Regions from separate parts of the Erwinia amylovora genome, predicted to be linked through region 4. Evidence: predicted binding sites of a transcription regulator. Region 4 holds the regulator's gene; each other region holds the start of a gene.
The links. The regulator LexA, encoded in region 4, represses DNA repair genes until DNA is damaged. The targets are predictions, from matches to a motif close to TNCTGTATGTACATACAGNA.
Positions count from the first base shown of each region.

Region 1: a site for LexA is predicted at 1,948-1,967, ahead of mutH (DNA mismatch repair endonuclease MutH). Genes of this name have one in related genera too.
Region 2: a site for LexA is predicted at 1,768-1,787, ahead of sulA (SOS-induced cell division inhibitor SulA). Genes of this name have one in related genera too.
Region 3: a site for LexA is predicted at 2,154-2,173, ahead of JGC47_RS07975 (metal-dependent hydrolase). Genes of this name have one in related genera too.

Region 1 is NZ_CP066796.1:781,439-785,563, reverse strand. It holds gene ptsP (phosphoenolpyruvate--protein phosphotransferase) at 1-975, opposite strand, end outside; gene rppH (RNA pyrophosphohydrolase) at 988-1,515, opposite strand; gene mutH (DNA mismatch repair endonuclease MutH) at 2,197-2,886, shown strand; gene JGC47_RS03530 (TerC family protein) at 3,001-3,711, shown strand; gene JGC47_RS03525 (YgdI/YgdR family lipoprotein) at 3,870-4,085, shown strand.
Region 2 is NZ_CP066796.1:1,469,160-1,473,284, forward strand. It holds gene ompA (porin OmpA) at 1-891, opposite strand, end outside; gene sulA (SOS-induced cell division inhibitor SulA) at 1,241-1,747, opposite strand; gene JGC47_RS06815 (TfoX/Sxy family DNA transformation protein) at 2,339-2,968, shown strand; gene yccS (YccS family putative transporter) at 2,965-4,125, opposite strand, start outside.
Region 3 is NZ_CP066796.1:1,709,492-1,713,616, forward strand. It holds gene JGC47_RS07970 (L-cystine transporter) at 1-1,384, opposite strand, end outside; gene JGC47_RS07975 (metal-dependent hydrolase) at 1,536-2,135, opposite strand; gene JGC47_RS07980 (YniB family protein) at 2,832-3,371, shown strand; gene JGC47_RS07985 (fructosamine kinase family protein) at 3,397-4,125, opposite strand, start outside.
Region 4 is NZ_CP066796.1:3,439,368-3,443,492, reverse strand. It holds gene plsB (glycerol-3-phosphate 1-O-acyltransferase PlsB) at 1-1,063, opposite strand, end outside; gene JGC47_RS15685 (diacylglycerol kinase) at 1,191-1,556, shown strand; gene lexA (transcriptional repressor LexA) at 1,666-2,274, shown strand; gene dinF (MATE family efflux transporter DinF) at 2,467-3,789, shown strand; gene JGC47_RS15670 (CsbD family protein) at 4,003-4,125, shown strand, end outside.

The DNA of each region.
Region 1 (4,125 bases), 1.1 Mb from region 4:
CAGCACAAAACGTTCAGGCCAGGTGTTGGTCCCCTGCATGGTGTCATCAAGGTGGAACAGCAGACGCTGGCCAAGAACGCGCAGATCCCCGGCCCTTTCGCGCAGGTAGCTGTCCTGCAGGCTGGCAAACTGGGCGGCAAACTTCTCTACCACTTTTTTTACCGCCCATTCGGCAACCGAACCGGCATCAATCTCGGTCTGCAAATCCTGCTTAAGACGCGCATCGCTCAACAGGTGAGAATAGAGATCGAAGATGGCCGCGCTCTCTTTGTGCATGCTGGCAGTGAAGCGCTTGCTGTAGCGGCGGAACTCGTTCGAGGCTTCGCTAAGCGCCAGCGCCAGACGCTCACGCTCGCGCACCGTGTCCAGCGTTGAGGCAGAGAAGACGTTCTCCAGCGAGGGCTGACTGGAGTCAACCCAACCTTTGGCAACAGCAACGCCGGGAGCGGCTGCCAGCGCGCGAATGCGGGTTTGTCGGTACTGGCCAAACAGGGCATTTAGCTGCGACTGTGAAAGGATCCCCGCCATCTGAGTGGCCAGCGTGACCAGAAAAGACTCTTCACTTTCGTCAAACTGGCGGTGCTCACGTTGCTGAACCACCAGCACGCCCAATAGCTGGCGCCTGCTGATAATGGGCACGCCAAGAAAAGAACGGAAACGCTCTTCTTTCACGGAGGGAACGTATTTAAAACTGGGGTGTTTTTGGGCGTCAGCGAGGTTGATCGGCTCTGCCAGCCGGCCGACTAACCCGACGATCCCTTCATCAAAAGCCAAAGCAACCGTGCGCCCACGCGGCTTCTTCAGCCCGCGCGTTGCCATCAGGTAATAGCAGCGGCGGTCGTGGTCGGCAAGATAGACCGAGCAGACTTCGGTATCCATCGCCAGACAAATTTCGTTAACCAGGATATCCAGCGCCTCGGTAAGCCGGGGCGCTGCCGCCACTTTTTCAACTATTTCGCGCAGCTGTGTGAGCATAATCTACGTGGCTTAACCTCTCTTTCGTCGATATCCTGGCGTATTTCTCTGTACGACACTCTCCTGCAGGGGCATGACCGCACTGGCGAACTCTTTCATTACACGACGATAAACATCACGTTTAAAAGAGACCACCTGGCGAACCGGGTACCAGTAGCTCACCCAGCGCCAGCCGTCGAATTCTGGCGTGCTACTGGTTTGCATATTGATATCCGCGTCATTGCACATCAGCTGCAGAAGGTACCACTTCTGTTTTTGGCCGATACAAACCGGCTTTGTGTCCCAACGCACCAAACGTTTCGGCAACTTATATCGTAACCAGTTACGGGTCGCAGCAAGGATGCGAACATCTTTGCGGTGCAGGCCGACTTCCTCGAACAGCTCGCGGTACATCGCCTGCTCCGGGGTTTCACCAGGATTAATCCCCCCCTGAGGAAACTGCCAGGAGTGCTGACCAAAACGCCTGGCCCACAAAACCTGTCCCTGCCTGTTACAAATTACGATACCAACATTCGGGCGGTAGCCATCATCATCGATCACCGGACTACCTCAAACTAAAACTGGATGTTCTGATTGTTTCATACTCCTTACAGACGGTAAACCACTGCTTTTAGGCGATCCCGATGAATCAGTCTGGGATAACTGTCGGCAAATCGCAAAGTTATGAACAGAATTGCGGATAAAAGCGCAATCTTATTCACGTTTTCTGTGGATAGCTTTGTGTAGAACTCTGTTAACAGATGGGGAAAACTTTAATTACAGCGCGGTGTGCCAATTTACAATCTAAAATTAAATTCATATTAATCAAAGGATTTTATCATCAATCACCACTTTTACTCTTGTTGTCATACCGCTGTCATATCAGCCTGAACCGCCGCTGGTGAAAGATCGAACGCTTATGACTTTATCCACAGAATATGTCGATTAGTTCGGCTGGATCAGGGTAAAACTTGATAGAAACGTCCGCGTCAAGGCTGTAAATGGAAACAGTATTCGGTTTAACTGTGAGTTATCCCACTTTTCTGTGGATAACTACCCCGGTGATCCTGTTCATTGCCGGTGACAAGCCGGGTAAAACCGCCGCGTAGGGTTAATGATCAGCCGGCTGATGCCATAAAAAAACACCATATATCATGCTATTATTAGCATTAACCCCATTTCCTGTACTGAAAGTGGGGGGGCAGATAAAAAGCGCCTGTTTTTTAAACAAATACGGAAGCGATGATGAACGCTGAGATTGATCGGATCCTGCCACCGCAAGACGAAGATGAGCTGCTGGCTCGCGCCAGCGCTCTGGCGGGCTACACGCTGGGGGAACTGGCGTTGCGTATCGGATTACCTGTTCCGCGTGATTTGAAGCGCGATAAAGGCTGGGTCGGCATGCTGTTGGAACGGTATCTTGGCGCCAGCGCGGGCAGCAAACCCCAGCAGGACTTCGCCGAGATTGGCGTAGAGCTGAAAACCATTCCGGTTGATGCAGCAGGCCGCCCGCTGGAAACCACCTTTGTCTGTGTGGCTCCGCTGACCGGTAACAGCGGAGTCACCTGGCACAACAGCCACGTGCGGCACAAGCTGGCGCGGGTGTTGTGGGTTCCGGTAGAGGGCGAGCGCAGTATTGCGCTGGAGCAGCGGCGCGTGGGTGCTGCAATGCTATGGAGCCCGAATGAAGACGAAGAGCGCCAGCTGCAAAGCGATTGGGAAGAGCTGATGGATATGATCGTACTGGGTAAGGTGGATCAGTTAACCGCCCGTCACGGTGAAGTGCTGCAAATCCGCCCAAAGGCCGCCAACAGCAAAGCGCTGACTGAAGCGATTGGCCGCAACGGGCAGCCTGTCATGACGCTGCCGCGCGGCTTTTACCTGAAGAAAACCTTTACTGCTCCGCTGCTTGCCCGCCATTTTTTGTTGTGACCGCGCTGTCGTAAACCGTACGCTGAAAAGCGTGAAGTAAAATTTCTCATGCCGCAGTCAACCTGCGTATAATCTCCGTTTATATTTTGTTTAAGTTAAAGGTGTAACGAAATAATGTTTGAATGGATTACCGATGCCAATGCATGGTTAGCCCTCGGAACGTTGACCATCCTCGAAATCGTTCTCGGTATCGATAATATTATCTTCCTTTCGCTGGTGGTGGCGAAGTTACCGAAGCATCAGCAACATACCGCCCGCCGTCTGGGTCTGGCCGGTGCAATGCTGATGCGCCTCGGTCTGCTGGCTTCCATTGCCTGGGTTATTCGCCTGACCGACCCGCTGTTTACCCTGATGGATCACGACTTATCCATGCGAGACCTGATACTGCTGGGCGGCGGACTGTTCTTGTTGTGGAAGTCAGGTACGGAGATTTATGAAACGATTGAGGGCGGTTCTGGCGAGCATAAAACCAACGTGCACTCCTTTATGGGTGCCATCGTACAGATTATGCTGCTGGATATTATCTTTAGCCTCGACTCGGTTATCACGGCGGTCGGCCTGTCCGATCATCTGATTATTATGATGGCTGCAGTGGTGATTGCGGTGCTGATGATGATGTTTGCCGCGCGTACTATTGGCGATTTTGTTGAACGCCATCCGTCGGTAAAAATGCTGGCGCTGGCGTTTCTTATTCTCGTGGGCTTTACGTTAATACTGGAGAGCTTCCGCATCCATATACCCAAAGGTTACATCTATTTTGCTATGTTCTTCTCCATGGCGGTAGAAAGTCTCAATCTGTTACGTAACAAAAAACAGCCCCGCTGATCGCGTTCCGCTACCCTGGCCAGTGGCCGGGGTGGTACAGACAAAGCTGACGGGTTTATCATTCATCACTCCTTTTTGGGGATCATACTGTTTACCCAACAAAAAAAGCGTTTATTACTACACTTAGATTTGGCTATAAGAGATGCAGGGAGATGAATATGAATCAGATTTTTGCCGCCGCGGCGCTGGGCCTTGTCGTGATGATTAGCGGCTGTAGTAGCGATTACGTAATGGCGACCAAAGACGGTAAAATGATCATGACCGACGGAAAGCCCCAGATTGACAAAGAGACCGGGCTGGTGAAATATACCGATCAATCCGGTCATGAACTGCAAATCAACGGTGATGAAGTCTCCTCTATGGTTGAACGGTAATTCACGTTTTGTTACCTGGTAACGTACGATGTCAGGTGGC
Region 2 (4,125 bases), 1.8 Mb from region 4:
TTTAGAGACGAGGTAGTCCACTACAGACTGAGCACGTTTCTCAGACAGTTTCTGGTTGTACTGCTCTGAACCGATACGGTCAGTGTAGCCCAGTACAACAACAGAACCATCTTTAGGATCCAGATTGCTCAACTGAGTATACAGCTGATCCAGAGCCTGCTGACCTTCTGGTTTCAGAGTAGATTTGTTGAAAGTGAACAGCACGTCAGACTTCAGGGTGAAACGCTTGGTTTCTACAACTGGAGCCGGAGCTGGCGCTGGAGCAACAACTGGCGCTGCTTCATCCTGGCCGAAACGGTAGGAAACACCAACGCTCAGCATAGAGTTGTCAGGACGCGCACCAACGGTACCTGCATCACCAATGTTGTTAACCCACTGGTAGTCCAGACGGGTTGCCCAGTTTTTGGTCACTGCATATTCAACACCAACGGCTGCCAGTGGAGAAACACCGGTATCGTGGTTGCTGATGCGACCATAGGTTGGGTTAGTCTGAGTTGCGTCAGCGCGCCATACCATACCACCCAGACGGGTGTACACGTCCAGATCGTCAGCTATTGGGTAGCTTAACTTGGCTGCCATCTGAATGCCCTGAGCTTTGAAGGCACCGTTGGTGACGTCGCCTTTGTTAGGCATACGGCCCAGCCAGTCATAGCCCAGCTCGAAACCAAGGTACTGGTTAGCCTGATAGCCAAGGAATGCACCAGCACCCAGTTGGCTTTCGTGAGTTGGGCCATCGTTGTTTTCGTAACCGTTACCGTAGTAACCAGTATCATGGTACTGAGACCAGCCCAGCTTACCACCGGTGTACCAGGTGTCATCTTTAGGGGCGGCCTGCGCTACGGTAGCGAAGCCAGCCAGTGCCACTGCAATTGCGATAGCTGTCTTTTTCATTTTTGCGCCTCGTTATCATCCAAATAGGCAATGAGCTTAAAATTAGCTCTTTGGTTTAATCCTTCGCCGGGTTGTTGAGCTCGATTATGACTCTTCCAAAAAATGGAGGTTATTGAGCACCCTGGCGAGCTAAAGTCTACAACGTACCAGCAAACTTACAAGTACGATGTGATGATGCTCAGCAAAAAAAAAGGGCTTCATACACAAATTTTAACATTTAAGAGTGAATTTTTTGCTAAAAAAAGGGTCACGAATAACAGCTAAACCATTGTCCCGCCGCGCCCTGACTAAATCCGTCACACGGTAGAGGTTTGTTGAAAAAAATTTATTAGAAAACTTTCGTTTTTACTTAATGATACAAACTTGATTGAATTCTTAAGCCATTTAAAGGTCCGACTGACGGCGAATCATTGCATTCCGATCTCATAATCAGCCCCAACGCCTGGCCAGACTTAGCTGCTTGCTGCAAACGCTTACGCTCAGTCTCAGATATTTCTTCCGCCAGCCAGCCCAAAACAACACTATAGTTCCCCGTTTGTAAGGCTCGGATCATCGCCTCTACGGTAGTAATGGCACCGCAATAGGGTGACTGCATCACTTTGTCCAAAGGAAGCCCGGAACGCAGTAACCAGTCGCGACTGAGTTTCTGTTGTGACGTTAGCCATAATTGCCAGCGAGATTGCGTACCCAGTTGCTGCAACAGCGGCAGCAGCAATAACTGCGTCATACCAGGGTGATCCTCATTATAAATTAGTTCGCTGATCAGGCCGTTGGCACAGACCGATGTAGGGATCACCGATGTTGAAACGTGCTGATTGCATTTGACGGATTGATTTTTAATGAAATGAGTACGCATAAGGTCTTCGCTCACCAGTTGACTGTATGGATATACAGTATAGTGCGGTTGAGTAAAGATCAACCTTAATCTCAGGTTTTAAAGCGCCAAACCGGGTTGATTCAGTCGATCCATTGTCCCCTGTGCCTGTTAAGGCGGCGCTATCTTGTTCACGCGGTGAGCAATAATCGATAGTGCTGGATTAACAAACCCATGCGGACATCATTTGCCTTACCTCTGTGTATGCGCGACATCGCTATAAACAACTTCAGATGTATTATTAAATATCACCGTCCACGCCGTATGCGATCCCAAAGCAAGGTATTGCTAATCATCACCGTTTAGCCTTAAGGCGGATGTCATAAACGCGCGTACCTACAATTTTTCTACAGCCCTGCATGGCAGAAGTAAACGGTGGCGCTCTGTACAAAATTCGGCAGTTACCAGCGCATTTCACTGTTGCCAGACGTTTTTTCGTAACGTCTCGCAAAATCACAATGTAAACCAGCCGGAGGCGATTTATTGATTGAACCCGTAATGAAGATTGCATACTTTCTAAAACGCAAATTGGAGAGGGATATACGCATTTTCTATTCGATACAGGGAGAGATCATGGATTGTTCAAGGCGTAAGACGGAAGAGGCTAAACAGCGGTTGGCCGGGCTTGGTGAAGTCAAGTCACGTACACAGTTTGGCGGATATTGCCTGTCAGTGGAGAAAACTGTTTTTGCGGTGGTGGCAGAGGGGGAATTGTATTTGCGCGCCTGTGAGCAGGTGCAGCCCTACATAACCGAGCGCAGGATGGAAGCCCTAAGCCTGAACAAGCGCGGCGTGCCGGTAGAGCTGAACTATTATCGTGTTGACCGGGCGCTATGGTCCGACAATGACCTGCTGCTGGCATTCTCGCAGCTCTGTCTGCTGGGCGCGCGCAGGCAGCAGGAGGACCGGCAAAACAACCGCAGACTCAAGGATTTACCCAATATGGGCATTCGTATGGAGATGCTTCTGCGTCAGGTCGGTATTTCCAGTATTGAAATGTTGGTACAGCAGGGTGCGAAGCGCAGCTGGCTCCGACTTCACGCATGTAACAAAAATTTGGGGCTAACCGTACTTCTGGCACTGCAAGGTGCCATAGTCGGACGGCATTACGAAGCGCTGCCGCTGGCGGTGAAAGAAGAGCTGCGCAGCTGGTTTCACCAACATGCGCAGTGGGAAGCAAATAAGCAGCATTCAGGAAATTAGCCGCGCAGTGAGAGATCGTTTTTTAGCTTTGCAATCTCCGGTAAAAGAGCCACCAGCAGGCCCAGCTGCTGCAACACCAGTGGCTCTTTCGTTTCCGTATCAGTCTCGCTTTGCTGAATACGCGCGGCCAGGCTGTCCATCATCTGTTTCGTCTTGTTCGCGTCCACTGTTTCAGTATGCAGAACATCATTAACGTAGCTTACGGTGTCATCCATCAGCTGGAGCAGGGCGGCATTTTCCAGCTTTTCACGGTGTGCTCCCAGGGCAGAAATATAGCTGAGAAATGAATGATTGAGGCATAACAGCCTGAAAGCCGTTTCACGGAGGGCGAGGCCCGCTTTATTTTCAACTGACAAGTTAGACACTACTGAGGCCAGTTCAGCATCGCCATTGTGGGCATCGCGCCGTGCAATACGATAATCCAGACCATTATCCTTGCCTTGCTGGTACTGCAACATAATCGCGTCCAGATAACGGCAGTTTGCATATAACGAATGTCCGGCCACGGCAGGAAGCCGACGAAAATGCCAGTCAGGCCAGATAAAGGCCACAGCCAGCCAGGCGATGCCGCAGCCGATAAGCGTGTCAACAATACGCGGTATCGCTACTTCAAAGCCTTCACCCAACAGGTTAAAACAAAATAATACCAGCAGGGTGATAAACGTTGTTGCATGAGCATACTGGACATGGCGGAAAACAAAGAAAAGCACCCCGGAGACGACGATCAGTATGAGTTGCCCCTCAGTTGAAGGCACCAGCCATAATAGCGGCAACCCAAGCACTATCCCCGCCAGCGTGCCGATAATGCGTAGCGCCAGGCGACGACGCGTGGCGTTATAGTTTGGCTGGCAGACAAACAAACTGGTCAACAATATCCAATACCCGTGATTAAGATCGATAATTTGGATCAGGCCGTACCCGGTACACAATAAAAGCGAAAGGCGAACCGCATGACGAAACAACGGCGACTCCGGGCTGAGATGACGGCTCAGACGTAAGCGAATATCGCTCCAGCCAGTCAGACCTTCGCTTGAAAGCGTATGATTATGCTGTGCGCTCCCTTCAGCCAGAATTTGTTCAGATTCTATGGTTGCCAGCTGGGCATCAATCGCTTTTAGATTGTTAAGCAGGTAGTTCATCGCTTTAACTTCGCTGCT
Region 3 (4,125 bases), 1.7 Mb from region 4:
CGAGGGCAGCCTCGTTATCGGCGTTGGTATTCATAATTTGCTGGTCAGTTTGTCTTAACCACTGGCTGGTCAGGGTACCCGCAGTGATGGATCCATTGACGTTAAGGGCAGTGCGGCCCATATCAATCAAGGGTTCAATTGAGATAAGCAGCGCCACCAGCGTTACCGGCAGCCCCATTGCCGGCAGAACAATCAGTGCGGCAAAGGTCGCGCCACCGCCTACGCCGGCCACGCCGGCTGAACTCAGCGTGACAATCGCTACCAGAGAGGCGATCCACATCGGCTCAAACGGGTTGATCCCTATGGTGGGGGCAACCATCACCGCCAGCATGGTCGGATAGAGACCCGCACAGCCGTTTTGCCCTATTGTGGCACCGAATGAGGCGGCGAAGCTGGCAATCGATTCCGGAATGCCCAGCCGGCGGGTTTGTGCTTCAACGCTCAACGGGATGGTGGCGGCGCTGGAACGGCTGGTGAAGGCGAAAGTGATCACCGGCCAGACTTTGCGGAAAAAACGCAGAGGGTTGATGCCGTTGCCAGAAAGCAGCAGGGCATGTACGGCAAACATGATGGCGATGCCCAGGTAGGATGCCAGTAAAAAGCCGCCCAGCTTGATAATTTCGTGGATGTTTGAGGTGGCGACCACTTTAGTCATCAGCGCCAGCACGCCGTAAGGCGTCAGCGTCATGATCAGACGGACCAGTTTCATTACCCAGGACTGCAACGTATCAATCGCTTTGATGACACGCCGGCCTTTTTCCGCATCATCCTTAAGCAGCTGCAGCGCAGCAACACCCAGGAAGGCAGCAAAAATCACCACGCTGATGATCGACGTCGGATTTGCCCCCGTCAGGTCGGCAAACGGGTTCTTAGGCACAAAAGAAAGCAGCAGCTGTGGTGCACTGAGATCGGCCACCTTGCCTGCATAGTTGTTTTGGATCGTTAGCATACGCGCACTCTCCTGAGCGCCTTGGACCAGCCCCTCCGCATTCAAGCCGAATAACCAGGTGACGAATACCCCAACGCAGGCGGAAATGGCGGTGGTGAACAGCAACACGCCAATCGTCAGCAGGCTTATCTTGCCCAGTGATGAGGCATTATGCAGGCGGGCTACGGCACTGAGAATTGAGACAAACACCAGCGGCATCACCACCATCTGTAACAATTGCACATAGCCGTTACCCACCAGATTAAACCAGCTGACTGACTGTTTAATCACCGGGCTGTTTTCGCCATAAAAGGTGTGCAGGGCCAGGCCAAACAGCACCCCGGTTGCCAGACCGAAGAGCACTTTTTTTGACAGGCTCCAGTCTGACCCTGTTTTCGCTACCAATAGCAGCAGCGCGACAAACGCGACCAGGTTAACGATTAGTGGAAAATTCATTTCCATTCTCTCCAAAGAAACAGACCACAAAGCGATCTGGTAGAAGACAGTTATTTCTGTCGCATAGTAAGTAAATAAGAATCGGAAAGATTATCATTTGCCGCGATAGCGGCTTTATACCCAAAAAGAATAACTTATAACTTTTAGTGCTTTATCCCTTTTCAGGGGCTTGATAACGCTCAATGATTTGGGTGAAGCCTTTTTGCACATCGCTGATGGCCCGGGTAGTCCACCCTGATGCACCAAACGGCGGCATACCGGGTGGCAACCAGATGGCACAACCGACCAGCACCAGACACAGCAGGCGCTCAAGCTGGTTGCCTTTTTGGCTTCTCAGTAGCGGCAGGCGAAAGCGCCAGCGGCAGGGCCACAGCAAGGGAACGCCGGCAGGGGTAAGCATATCTGCAACAATATGGCTCAGATAGCCCAGCACCATGCCTTGTAAAACGTCTGCCGGGAACAGCCAGTCTGAGGGTAATTTCAGCTGGAGCAGGGCAACACCGCCGCCCACGGCCAGCAGGCTGTGAGTAAAGCCCCTGTGGCCGAAAACCCGCGCGACAGGCCAGGAAAGCCATCTGAGCCTCTGCCCGAGGAAGGACTTCGGATGGTCAATGTCTGGCAATAAACAGGTGAGGAGCGTGGCGGGAATAATATGCCACCAGTCAGCGCTGGCCAGTATTGGGGTCAGTTCGGCGCGTTTGGCAAATACCGCGCTGGCAATGGCAAAAATAAGATGGCCTTCGGCCGTCATGGGAACACCTGGCTACATAACTGTCAATGCATCCAGTATAGGGAATATATACAGTAGAATAAATATGTGACGCTGTAACCAAAGATAAATAGCCGGTAAAAGTGTGCGTGCTGTGCCAGTTTGAGAGATTAACTCGGCGCAATTGGCGGGTTACCACGCCTGGGAAGTGAGGCTGATTAACCGTTTGCGTCCGCAGTCATCCTGCATCTTTGTGCTATGGCATTTGGTTAGCGATCCAGCCCATCCCGTTCGGCTGGCGACCTGTAAATGATGAGGCGTGAGTTGTTCCGGGCTGCCCGGTTTGACCGCTGCCAAAAGCCAGCGCCTGTCGACCGCCGGGGCGCTGTCAGCTACCACATTGGAACGCCTGCGCGCAGTTTTGATGGCGATCATGCCGTTAAACCCGCCCTCAAGCGTTACGCGCCTGAGGGGATCTCCCGCTAAACGCCTCGCCGTATCAGGGGAAACCTGGGGATGAGGCTTCAGTGAGGAAGCGACTCGGCAGAGAGCAGCACCGCGGAACGGTCGGCAAGGTTAAACAATTCTTTTACCCGCTACCCGCACAGACAGCGGTAAAGCAGGAGCGAGACCGATTATGCCGCCTTAGTATCAGGAAGGGGGTGAAAATATTGTGACAGGCGCTTTTGTTAAACTCACTGTAAACTGACAGACACTAACTGATAGACAGGAGAAGGCATGACTTATCAACAGGCTGGCAGGGTTGCGATCGGTAAACGGATCCTTGGCTGGATCATCTTTATTCCGGCGCTCATCTCTACATTGATATCCCTGATGGTTTTTCTGGAAAAAAGCCGTGAACAGCGCAGCGGCATTAACGCAGTGATGCAGGATTTTGCTCATGTGATGATCAATATGATCCACTTCAACACCCAATTTCTCTCTGCATTCTGGCAGAACTCGCCGGTACCAGACTTCAACAATGGCAGTAATTTGATGTTCTGGGGGATCTATATGCTGATATTTGTCGGGCTGGCGATGCAGGCTTCCGGTGCACGGATGTGGCGGCAGGCGCGTTTTCTGCGCGAAGGGATTGAAGACCAGATGATTATCGAACAAGCACGGGGTGCTGAAGGGCATACCCGCGCGCAGCTGGAAGAGAAGATAGTGGTGCCGCGCCACACCTTCCTTTTACAGATTTTTCCTTTATACATCCTCCCGGCGATGGTAGCGGTAGCCGGATTTTTTGTGCTCAAGCTGGCCGGGTTTATCGGTTAAAGAACTCCACGCGCGCAGGTCGGCATCAGGCCGGCCGCGCGTGGTGCACTATTCCTTCCTGAACCTCAAGCAGTAAGCCTACCGCCCGCTGGGCTTCTGTCAGCCAGCTGCCGCCAAAGACATTGGCCCGGTTTAACAGATAATAGAGTTGATAGACCGGCTGACGTTGTTGGAAGTCTTCAGGCAGGGGCCAGACTGACTGATAGCCGTCGGAAACCTGCCCGGGAAAAAACGGGAACCAGGGCAGCATCGCCAGATCGCACTCCCGGTCTCCCCAGTAGCAGGCAGGATCGAAGAGCCACGGGCCGCTGTCACTTCCGGCACAGTTTGCCGGCCACAAATCGCCATGCAGTAACGAAGGTTGTGGATGATGCGTATGCAACGCAGCCTGAGCACATTGGATGATCAGTTCCATATCTCCGTACTGAATGCCTTTCTCTGCGGCAAGCTGCAACTGCCAGCCGATGCGTTGTTCAGCAAAAAATGCCGACCAGCGCCGCAGCCAGCTGTTGGGTTGCACGGAAGTGGTAATATTGTTGTCAAAATCGAGGCCAAACTGTGGCTGTTCGCTCCACTGATGCAGCCTCGCCAGCTGTTGTCCCAACTTGAAAGCGCCCTGTGCATCCAGCGGTTGCGGCTGTATGTACTCCAGCAGCAAGAAACTGGTATCGCGATCGCTTCCAACGCCATACACCGCTGGTATGCGCACTGTCTGGCTGCGGGCCAGCAGCTGGAGCTGATCGGCTTCCCAGGT
Region 4 (4,125 bases):
GGCGAATAAAGAACGCGCCCAGGCGACGGAAGATTGGCCCGGCAGGCCAGAAATTCAGGTTGATACCGGCGGCAATATGCGGCGGTACCAGCCCCTGGTGGTACAGCACGTAAGAGAGCAGCAGATAATCCATATGGCTGCGGTGGCAAGGCACATACACAATTTCATGCCCGTCCTGTGCCAGCTGGCGCACGCGTTCGCCGCCACTGACGTTAATCCCCTGGTAGAGTTTGCTCCAGGTCCAGCCCATGATGCGGTCAGTGAGGCGAATCGCCTCGTAAGAGAAGTCGGCAGCGACCTCCTCCATCAGTTCTATCGCATTTTGCTGCGCTTTCTCGTGGGAGATCTTCTTGCTGCGCGCTTCATCCTCTACCGCTTTAGCGATGGCCTTGGACTGTAAAAGCTTATTGAACAGATCCTGACGCACCGGCAGGCGTGGCCCGACTGCCGCCAAACGCTGGCGGGCAAAGTGCATGCGCGCCACGCGGGCCAGCTTCTGGGCAATAATTTTGTCGGTACCGTGTTCAGTTGCCATATGGCGCAGCGACACCATCGGCGAGAAGCGCACAAAACTGTCACGGCCCAGCCAGAGTACGGCAAAGAATTTCTGGATGCCGTTCAGCACGCGCAGATGCGGCTGCTGGTCGCCCTGCACCTCGCGACCGGGGGCGCGTCCAAACATCACCGAGACGGGTACCATCTGGACATCAAGTTCCGGATGGTTGCGGTGCAAATCCAGATAGTCATGGAACAGCTTAACTGACTCCAGATTCGGCACGAAATAGGGGAATACGCGCGGGCCATCATGGATAAACACGTGGCGTGGCAGCAGATTGCCATCGATCTCCAGCGGTTCCAGTGGATCGGGCAAATCCTGTTTGCGACACTGCTCGCGCAGCGCCAGGAGATCGGCCTTTGAATCATAAGGCAGTACATACATAATAGGGCGCGACGTATCAAGCCCGAGTTCAGCAACCGGCTCAGCCGGAATTGCTTTACTTTTTACCAGAAATTTAACAGGTAAATTCAATAAGTTATAATATAAATTACGCCAACCTGACATAGATAACATGAAGCCTCTTGTTAGCAAAGCAACGCAAGCATACCAGAAAGTGCCAGCGGAATCTGTGATGTTACAAAAGCTGAACACCCAGTGATTAACATTCAACTTCTTAAAGGGCCACCTGATTATGGCAAATAATGCCACCGGATTGACGCGAATTTTTAAGGCTGCCGGGTATTCGTGGAAAGGTCTGCGCGCCGCATGGCGGCACGAAGCGGCCTTTCGCCAGGAAGCAGCGGCTGCGATTCTCGCCGTTGTTATTGCGGGTCTTCTTGATGTCGACGCGATAACGCGTGTACTGCTGATCGGCTCCGTCATATTAGTGATTGTCGTCGAAATCCTGAACAGCGCCATTGAAGCGGTCGTTGACCGTATCGGTAATGAAATCCATCCCCTTGCCGGCCGGGCAAAAGATATGGGTTCTGCCGCCGTATTGATAACACTTCTGCTGGCCGTCTTTGTCTGGATAATGTTGCTGGTGCCGCGTTTGTGATGAGTCACTCAGAAAACGCAACAAACTGAATTTCGTCCAGCTTTAGGTTTTCAATACAGAAATACCTGTATATACTCACAGTCGACTGTATAAACAACCAGGGGGCGGAATGAAAGCACTAACGGCAAGGCAGCAGCAGGTTTATGACCTGATTCGCGACCACATTAATCAAACCGGCATGCCCCCGACTCGGGCAGAAATAGCTGCGCAGCTCGGTTTTCGCTCTCCGAATGCGGCTGAAGAACACCTCAAAGCACTGGCACGTAAAGGCGTGATTGAAATTGTCTCCGGTGCTTCACGCGGTATTCGCCTGATGATGGAAGAAGAAGGCGGGCTTCCGTTAATTGGCCGGGTAGCAGCCGGTGAGCCACTGCTGGCAGAACAGCATATCGAAGGGCACTATCAGGTCGACCCGGCTCTGTTCAGACCAGGTGCTGATTTTCTGCTGCGTGTTAGCGGTATGTCGATGAAAAACATCGGTATTATGGATGGGGACCTGCTGGCGGTGCATAAAACGGAAGATGTGCGCAATGGCCAGGTTGTTGTGGCGCGCATCGATGATGAAGTTACCGTTAAACGGCTGAAAAAAAACGGAAATATGGTGGAGCTGCTGCCGGAAAACCCGGAGTTCCAGCCGATTGTGGTCGACCTGCGTCAGCAAACGCTGACCATTGAAGGACTGGCAGTTGGCGTCATCCGCAACGGAAACTGGCTTTGATCGTCGTCCTTTATTCAATATTGCGCGCTGTACCCACGGCGCGTAGCTCCCCGGAGCAGCAATTTTTCCCAAGATAATGCGAGTTGCAGCAGGGCGATTAGCAGTTAAGCCAACGTGCTTGTCAGCATAAGCGATGCGGCGGGCAAAGAGAGCGGCTAACGTACCACCTGCTGCTGGCACACTAAGGCGTTAATGCGTTTATTATCTCCTGATGATAGAAACCTCTGGCGGCTTGCGCTGCCGATGATCCTCTCCAATATCACCGTCCCGTTACTGGGACTGGTGGATACCGCTGTGATTGGGCATCTTGATAGTGCTGCTTATCTTGGCGGCGTGGCGATTGGCACCACGGTGACCAGCTTCCTGTTTATGCTGCTGCTTTTTTTGCGCATGAGTACCACCGGGCTTACCGCGCAAGCGTTTGGTGCTAACGACAAACTCGCGCTGGGCAAGGCGTTAATACAGCCACTTATGCTGGCCCTGCTGGCGGGAGGGCTGTTTATCGCCCTGAAAATGCCGCTTATCCATCTGGCCCTGAAACTGACCGGCGGCAGCGAGCAGGTTCTGCATCAGGCTGCGCTATTTATGCAGGTGCGTTGGCTAAGCGCCCCCGCTACGCTGATAAACCTGGTACTGCTTGGCTGGCTGCTGGGCGTACAATATGCTCGTGCGCCGGCGATCCTGATGGTCGTTGGCAACCTGGTGAATATCCTGCTGGTTCTGTGGTTTGTGGTCGGCCTTAAATGGGGCGTGCAGGGGGCGGGTGCGGCGACGGCGATTGCTGAATACGTCAGCCTGATCGTCGGGCTGCTGATGGTGAGGCGGGTAATGGTGTTACGCGGGCTGTCGCTGCGTCAGATGCTTACGGCCTGGCGTGGGGGGTTCACTCGCCTGCTGCGCCTAAATCGCGATATTATGCTGCGTTCGTTATTACTGCAAATCTGCTTTGCCACCCTGACTCTCCTTGGCGCGCGCTTAGGGAATGAGGTGCTGGCGGTGAATGCGGTGCTGATGATGTTCCTTACCTTCACTGCGTATGCCCTTGATGGCTTTGCCTATGCGGTTGAAGCTTGCTCAGGAAAAGCCTGTGGCGCGAAGGATAGTAAGCAGTTACTTACTGTATGGCATGCCGCCTGCAGGCAGGCGCTGGTGGTGGCGCTGGCCTTCTCGCTGATTTACGCCGTAAGCGGAATGCAGATTGTTGCGCTGTTAACGTCACTGGAGCCGCTGCGCGAGCTGGCGGACCGCTATTTGTGGTGGCAGGTACTGATGCCGTTAGCAGGCGTCGGCTGTTATTTGCTGGACGGAATGTTTATCGGTGCCACACGCGCCAGCGAAATGCGTAATGGTATGGCGATAGCCGCTCTGGGCTTTGCACTGACGCTGTTTAGCGTGCCGTGGTTAGGCAATCACGGCCTTTGGCTGTCATTAACCGTGTTTATGCTGCTGCGGGGCATGACGCTTTGGACGATATGGCGAAGACACTGGCGTAACGGCAGCTGGTTTGTTCGTTGACACAATTTATTACGCAACCCGAATGCTTGATATCACCCTGATTTAAAGGTTTTTTCATTTAATGCCGCCTGAAAGCCAGCGAGTTGACTTCCGTAATGTTATTTCCCTACTACAATTATCTCTGTGTCAGGTTTTTTACCAGATATTAACCTGGTTATAAGCTTAACTACGAAGCTAAAAAGCGGTTTTAACGCAAGGTAGAGGATGCATATTATGAATAAACATGAAGCCGGCGGTAACTGGAAACAGTTTAAAGGTAAAGTTAAAGAGCAGTGGGGTAAGCTGACTGAGGATGACTTGACGGTTGTTGAAGGCAAACGCGACCAGCTGGTCGGT